2 regions of the Alkalihalobacillus sp. NPDC127517 genome follow, and region 2 is predicted to be linked to the other one. Evidence: a T-box and tRNA genes for the amino acid it is inferred to sense, from the RefSeq annotation. Region 2 holds a T-box; the other holds one or more tRNA genes.
The links. The T-box of region 2 lies ahead of metG (methionine--tRNA ligase). A T-box ahead of a tRNA ligase gene usually reads a tRNA of that ligase, here a tRNA-Met.
Positions count from the first base shown of each region.

Region 1: it encodes a tRNA-Met, which carries the amino acid that the T-box ahead of metG (methionine--tRNA ligase) is inferred to sense. The anticodon was not compared.

Region 1 is NZ_JBNNQX010000006.1:235,656-239,069, reverse strand. Features, by position in the region: gene ACQKKO_RS10325 (Na/Pi cotransporter family protein) at 1-1,369, shown strand, start outside; tRNA gene ACQKKO_RS10320 (tRNA-Asn) at 1,590-1,664, shown strand; tRNA gene ACQKKO_RS10315 (tRNA-Met) at 1,671-1,747, shown strand; tRNA gene ACQKKO_RS10310 (tRNA-His) at 1,781-1,856, shown strand; tRNA gene ACQKKO_RS10305 (tRNA-Ile) at 1,861-1,934, shown strand; tRNA gene ACQKKO_RS10300 (tRNA-Ser) at 1,962-2,051, shown strand; gene ACQKKO_RS10295 (hypothetical protein) at 2,591-2,758, opposite strand; gene ACQKKO_RS10290 (superoxide dismutase) at 2,983-3,414, shown strand, end outside.
Region 2 is NZ_JBNNQX010000016.1:60,994-64,407, forward strand. Features, by position in the region: gene metG (methionine--tRNA ligase) at 1-1,865, opposite strand, end outside; T-box leader at 1,917-2,159, opposite strand; gene ACQKKO_RS18520 (ATP-binding protein) at 2,211-3,414, opposite strand, start outside.

The DNA of each region.
Region 1 (3,414 bases), on a different contig from region 2:
AATTGGAGTTATTATGGGAGCTAATATTGGTACAACAACAACTGCATTTATTATTAGTATTAATCTGTCTCAGTATGCTCTTCCCGTGATTGCATTAGGGGCGTTTCTACTTTTCTTTTTTAAATCTCCGAAAGTTACTAATATAGGACAAGTAATATTTGGTTTAGGAGCTCTTTTTTACGGATTGAAATTAATGGGGCAAGGACTTGCGCCTCTAAGTGATCTTCCTGCCTTTACAGAATGGACTGTCACATTAAGTAATAATCCTTTATTGGGTGTTCTCATCGGAACTGTGTTAACTGTGTTAATTCAAAGTTCTTCTGCTGCCATTGGAATAATTCAGCAGCTTTATGCTCAAGGGGCTATTGATTTACAAGCAGCACTTCCAGTTTTATTTGGAGATAATATTGGAACAACAATTACGGCTGTTATTTCTGCAATAGGTGCTACTGTGGCAGCAAGACGAGCAGCTTTAACTCATGTTATGTTTAACTTAATTGGTACAACAATTGTGTTATTGATTCTACCCGTATTCACAAGATTTATTGAGTTTCTAGCAGTACAATTCAATCTAAACCCAATGACTCAGATTGCCACTGCTCACGGGGTATTTAACGTGACTAATATGCTGATTCTATTTCCGTGTATTGGAATTTTAGCTTGGATTGTAACTAAGCTGATCCCAGGAGAGGATGCTACAGTTGAATTCACATCTAAGCACCTTGATGCGAGGTTTATTGGTAGTTCTCCGTCGATTGCACTTGGACAGGCTCAACAAGAAGTTCTAAGAATGGCTGAGTATTCATACGAAGGACTAGTTAATGCAGCTAATTATCTTGCAACAGGTGATAAGAAATCAGCAGAAAAGACAGTACAGTACGAGCAAGCAATTAATAATTTGGACAAAGAAATAACAAACTATTTAATACAAGTCTCATCACAATCTCTGTCTGACTTAGATTCCAAAAAGCATTCAACCCTTTTAGACTCCATACGTGACATTGAGCGCATTGGTGATCATATGGAAAATATCGTAGAGTTGAAGGACTATCAGAAATCAAATAAGGTTTCTATGTCCGAAACGGCATTATCGGATTTAAATGAGATGTTTGAATTAACAAAAGAAACATTAGAAGCAGCAATCTCTGCACTTGAACATCATGACGTTGTTAAAGCGAAAGGTGTACTTGAGAAGGAAGAACTAATAGATAAAATGGAACGTAGGTTAAGAAAGCAACATATTGCTCGTATGAACGACGGAAGCTGTTCCGGTGGTTCTGGTGTGGTATTTGTTGATATAGTGAGTAACTTAGAACGTATTGGTGATCACAGTGTGAACATTGCGGAAGCTGTAATAGGAGAATATTAATTTCAATCTGTGCTGGGAGAGAATTCTTATCGAATTCTTATCTCGGCACTTTTCTTTTTAATTATCTCACGTATGTGCTTGTCCACCAAAAACGCATGTGGTAAAGTATTTCTTGCAGGTTTTATTACTCCGAAAAAATAAATAAACTTTTTTTCGTGAAAAGTATTGCGCACTTTAAAATATCGTGATAAGATAGTTCTTGTCTTGAGGGACACAATGTTCCACAGTAGCTCAGTGGTAGAGCAATCGGCTGTTAACCGATCGGTCGTAGGTTCGAGTCCTACCTGTGGAGCCATAATATGGCGGTGTAGCTCAGCTGGCTAGAGCGTACGGTTCATACCCGTGAGGTCGGGGGTTCGATCCCCTCCGCCGCTACCATAATTACATAAGTTGGATTTGATGACTGACATGGCGGTTGTGGCGAAGTGGTTAACGCACCGGATTGTGATTCCGGCATTCGTGGGTTCAATTCCCATCAGCCGCCCCATCTTGGACCCTTAGCTCAGTTGGTTAGAGCACTCGGCTCATAACCGATCGGTCGTAGGTTCGAGTCCTACAGGGTCCACTCTTATCCGCACTTATCTTACAATCTGGAGGAATACCCAAGTCTGGCTGAAGGGATCGGTCTTGAAAACCGACAGGCGGGTCAAACCGCGCGGGGGTTCGAATCCCTCTTCCTCCTTCCAAAAAAGAAAAACTCTGAACGCTTTGTCGTTCAGAGTTTTTTTGTGCGTAGGAAAAGGAGTATTTAGAACAAACCCTCCAACACAAAGAACTCTGAGAAAGGTGTTAAAGGGGATGGGAATTTATCCAAGAACCCCAGCTGTGCCTAGAGGGTGGGGAGGAATACCAAGACCAAGGAGCCCCTCAACCAAGCTAAAATCAATTTTGACCAAGAAACAAGAAGCCTTAACAAGAAAAACGAGCCTTGCACCAAGCCGAGAGCAGGTTCCACCAAGAAACAGGTGCTGATAACAAGGAGAAAGTGATGTGCACCAAGCCCGTAACCTCCAAACTAAGAACAAATCCGCTCTCACTAAGAACCTTGATAGTGGCATCAAGAGGAATAGGCACTCAACCAAGAACCCCAGCTGTGCCTAGAGGATGGGGAGGAATACCAAGAACAAAGAGCTCCCAACCAAGCTAAAATCAATTTTGACCAAGGAACAAGAAGCCTTAGCAAGAAAAACGAGCCGCGTACCAAGCCGAGAGCACATCCCACTAAGAAACAGGTGCTGATAACAAGAAGAAAGCGCCTTGCACCAAGCCCGTTACCTTCAAACCAAGAACAAACCCTCCCACACCAAGAACCTTCAGAGTAGAATCAAGAAGAACAGGGACGTAACCAAGAAACTCCAGTACTAATAACAAAAACGCAGCACGATTCATTCCTCATCCTATGCAACGCAACAATGCCTACCGAAATAATTCAAATGAATTCCACGTTTAGTCCTTCGATACATGTGGAAACTATATGATTAGAACCGTTTTGAGGCAGAGTCGTTTCATTTGCATATATCATTTTTATTTGATAACTTAAAATGGAAGACTTAAGAAACATTTTTGTTTCAAAAGTTCTGAAACTAGGTACTCATTCAAGGAGGAGAATTAACATGGCATACGAATTACCACAATTACCTTACGCAGCAAACGCACTTGAACCTCACATCGATGAGCAAACAATGAACATTCACCATGACAAGCATCATAATACTTATGTAACAAAGCTAAACGCAGCTCTTGAAGGTCATTCTGATCTTGCAAGCAAATCAGTGGACGAGCTAATCAGCGATCTTGACGCTCTTCCTGAATCTGTTCGTACAGCAGTACGTAACAACGGTGGCGGACACGCTAACCACACATTCTTCTGGGAGCTTCTAACTCCAGGTGGAAGCACTGCTCCAACTGGCGAGCTTGCTGACAAAATTACTGGAGAATTTGGTAGCTTTGACAAGTTCAAAGAGGAATTTGCTAATGCAGCAGCTAATCGTTTTGGATCTGGCTGGGCTTGGTTAATTGTTGACGGTGGGAAACTTGCAATTACA
Region 2 (3,414 bases):
GGCTTCAGATTAGTCACGCAGATTACCTTTTTACCGACTAGCTCTTCTGGTTTATAAAACTTTGCGATTCCAGAAACCACTTGACGCTGTTCATAGCCAAGATCCAGTTGGATTTTAAGCAATCGATCAGCTCCCTGCACAGGCTCAGCTGCTGTCACTTCTGCCACACGCAGTTCAACCTTAGAGAAGTCCTCAATTGTAATTTGATTTTCATCTTCAATCTCTTCTGGCTCTTGTTTTTCTTCGACTTTTCCGCCCATCAACTCAACAATGTGCGCCACTTCTTCCTCGACATCTAGACGAGGGAAGATCGGATCCCCTTTTCCTACCTTTGTTCCAGCAGGAAGCTGACCAAATGTAGCCGTAGAATCCCACGATGTTAACGACTCTTCCACACCAAGCTGTGACCAGATCTTACCTGGTGTTTTAGTCATAAATGGTTGAATCAATACAGAGATGATGCGGATCGATTCTGCCAGATGATACATCACTGTACCTAGACGCTCTCGCTCGTCTTCACTCTTCGCCAATGTCCATGGCTGTGTTTCATCAATGTATTTGTTTGTACGACTAACAAGCTGCCAAATCGCTGTTAGCGCGATTGAGAATTCCATTTCTTCCATAGCATTTTCTACTTTCGTGATCGTTGCATTCACGAGGTCAAGTAGATCTTCGTCAAATGGTGTACCATTCTTTACGTATGCTGGAATCTCTCCATCAAAATACTTCTGAATCATCGCCACTGTACGATTTAGTAGATTTCCTAAGTCATTGGCTAGATCGTAGTTCACGCGCTCAACAAATGCTTCTGGTGTAAAGACTCCATCTGCTCCAAACGGTACTTCACGCAATAAGTAATAGCGAATCGCATCTAGACCGTAACGATCAATTAATGGAACCGGATCAACCACATTTCCTTTAGACTTGGACATCTTCCCGTCCTTTGTTAGGAACCAGCCATGACCAAACACTTTTTTCGGTAGAGGAATATCCAGTGCCATTAACATAATCGGCCAGTAAATCGTATGGAATCGTAGAATATCTTTCCCAACCAGATGAACGTTTGCTGGCCAATATTTTTTATACAACGTATCGTCGTCCGCACCATAACCAAGCGCTGTAATATAATTCGCTAATGCATCAATCCATACGTAGACTACATGCTTTGGATTACTTGGTACCTTTACGCCCCAGCTGAATGTTGTTCTGGATACCGCTAAATCTTCTAGACCTGGTTTGATGAAGTTGTTCACCATCTCGTTTTTACGAGAAACCGGCTGAATAAAATCAGGATTTGCTTCGTAATGAGCAAGTAAACGATCGGCGTATTTGCTCATGCGGAAAAAGTAAGACTGCTCACGAACCTTCTCTACAGGGTGGCCTGAATCTGGGCTTTTACCACCAATTACTGTGCCGTTTTCATCCTTCGTGACATCCTCAAGCTGTCTTTCGCTGTAGAAGGTCTCATCCGGTACAGAATACCAGCCTTCGTATTCATCAAGATAGATATCACCTTGTTTTAATAACTGTTCAAACAGCTTCTCTACAACAACCTTATGACGATCTTCTGTTGTACGAATAAAATCATCATAGGAAATGTCTAGCTTTTCCCAAAGTGCTTGAATAGGCTTCACCATTTTATCGGTAAATTCAAGCGGCGTTAGCCCTTGCTCCGCTGCTTTTTGTTCAATCTTTTGACCATGCTCATCCGTTCCTGTTAAGTAGCGAACATCATAGCCGCGCAAACGCTTGTAACGGGCCATCGCATCACCTGCAACGGTTGTGTACGTATGTCCAATGTGCAAATTCCCACTCGGGTAATAAATCGGGGTCGTAATATAAAAGCTCTTCTTTTCCTCAGGCATGAAGCGCCCTCCTCAAATTCATTTTTCCATACAAAAAAGCCCTCGTCCCAAAGTCGGGACGAGAGCTATGCTCACGTGGTACCACCCAAGTTCCCCTTCGCTTCACAACAGAAGGGCTCGTAAAGTCATCAAGACTTTTCTGTTAACGCCAGCTACGCTATCCCCTTATGGAACCTCCACTCGAAGATAGAATCCTCCAGGACCATACTTCCACATCCATCCTCAACTGGTTTTCAGCTACCCCAGCTCTCTGCGTGAATCAGTCATGTGTACTTATCCGTTCATTGGAATCGATATAAACATAATCAGTATATCCTAGAATATACAGAAACATCCCTAGTCGTGTCAAGCACGGTCGTAAAGCGTGGCGAATGGTGTTTTCTGCTTCACTAAGAGTTCTTCACGACATAATCGCTCAAGCTCAGTTTTCCAGGTAGATACGTCCCAGCTTTTGCCGGAATCACGATTTAAGGCTGTAAGATCCTTCACTAAATTCATTTCTGATAGCGGTAAATGTGGATAGAGCGCCTCAAGGACGGCTTCATTTCCCTGTGCGTTCATTTGCTCAAGCTCATCAAATGGGTTTTGTGTATGAGGACTCGTTGAATGAGCCATCCGAATCCGCACAGCCATCGTCCGCCCGATGATCGCAGAAGAAACAAAAACATCCCCTGACTTTAGGTATGGAAGTCGTTTTCCTTCTTCACTCGTCAAGTCCGTTTCCTCTTTAATCGTTTGAATATCGGTTCCTCGCACCGTACGAAACACAAACTTTGAATTAAGCTGTGCAGTAATCGTTTCATCGAGTAGTGTCGGCCGCTGCGTCGCAAAAATTAAAAAGACACCGTACTTACGTCCCTCCTGCGCAATTTCCTTGAGCACAGACTTTGCTGGTGCGTCATAGCCTTTAGGTGCAAAGTTATGCGCTTCATCTGTTACGACAACAAATGGCGGGAAAAATGTGCCCTGCTGCTGTTGCAGCTTCGCATCACGATACGCTCGTCTTTGCCCGTATAACGAACCGATCACATAACTTGAGAACACTTGTAATAACCAGACTGCACCCTGGATGACAACTAATTTGCCTTGGTGGATACTCGTCTCAATTGCTCGTATATTTTGCTGAAAGAGCCCAGCCTGGTGAAGACGGTTTGCACGCCACTGTATTCCTTTTACAGATGAAAGCGGAAGGCTGCCATATTGATCGAGTAGCGACTTAAATGTAGAAAAGCGGCTAATCTCGTCCCGTGTCATCCCACCGTCATGCAGCATCGCTTCTACCTTTTGTTTTCCCATCTCTAATGCTTCTGCAAGGTTAGCGACCCGGTCACTAAAAGACTGGTAGCTATCTCGGCGCTTGTGAATGCTTTGAATGACGTTAATCATAGATTCAGTCAGGCTTCCTGAAGCTTGCAGCAATCTCTCAACATCTCTTGTAGAAAGAGCGGAGAAATCAACTCCAACATCTCGTCCAATTTGAACAACATCATATTGGTCAGTATATCCTGGTGCATCCTCCACCCCTTGAGACTTAGCCTGGAAGTTCATT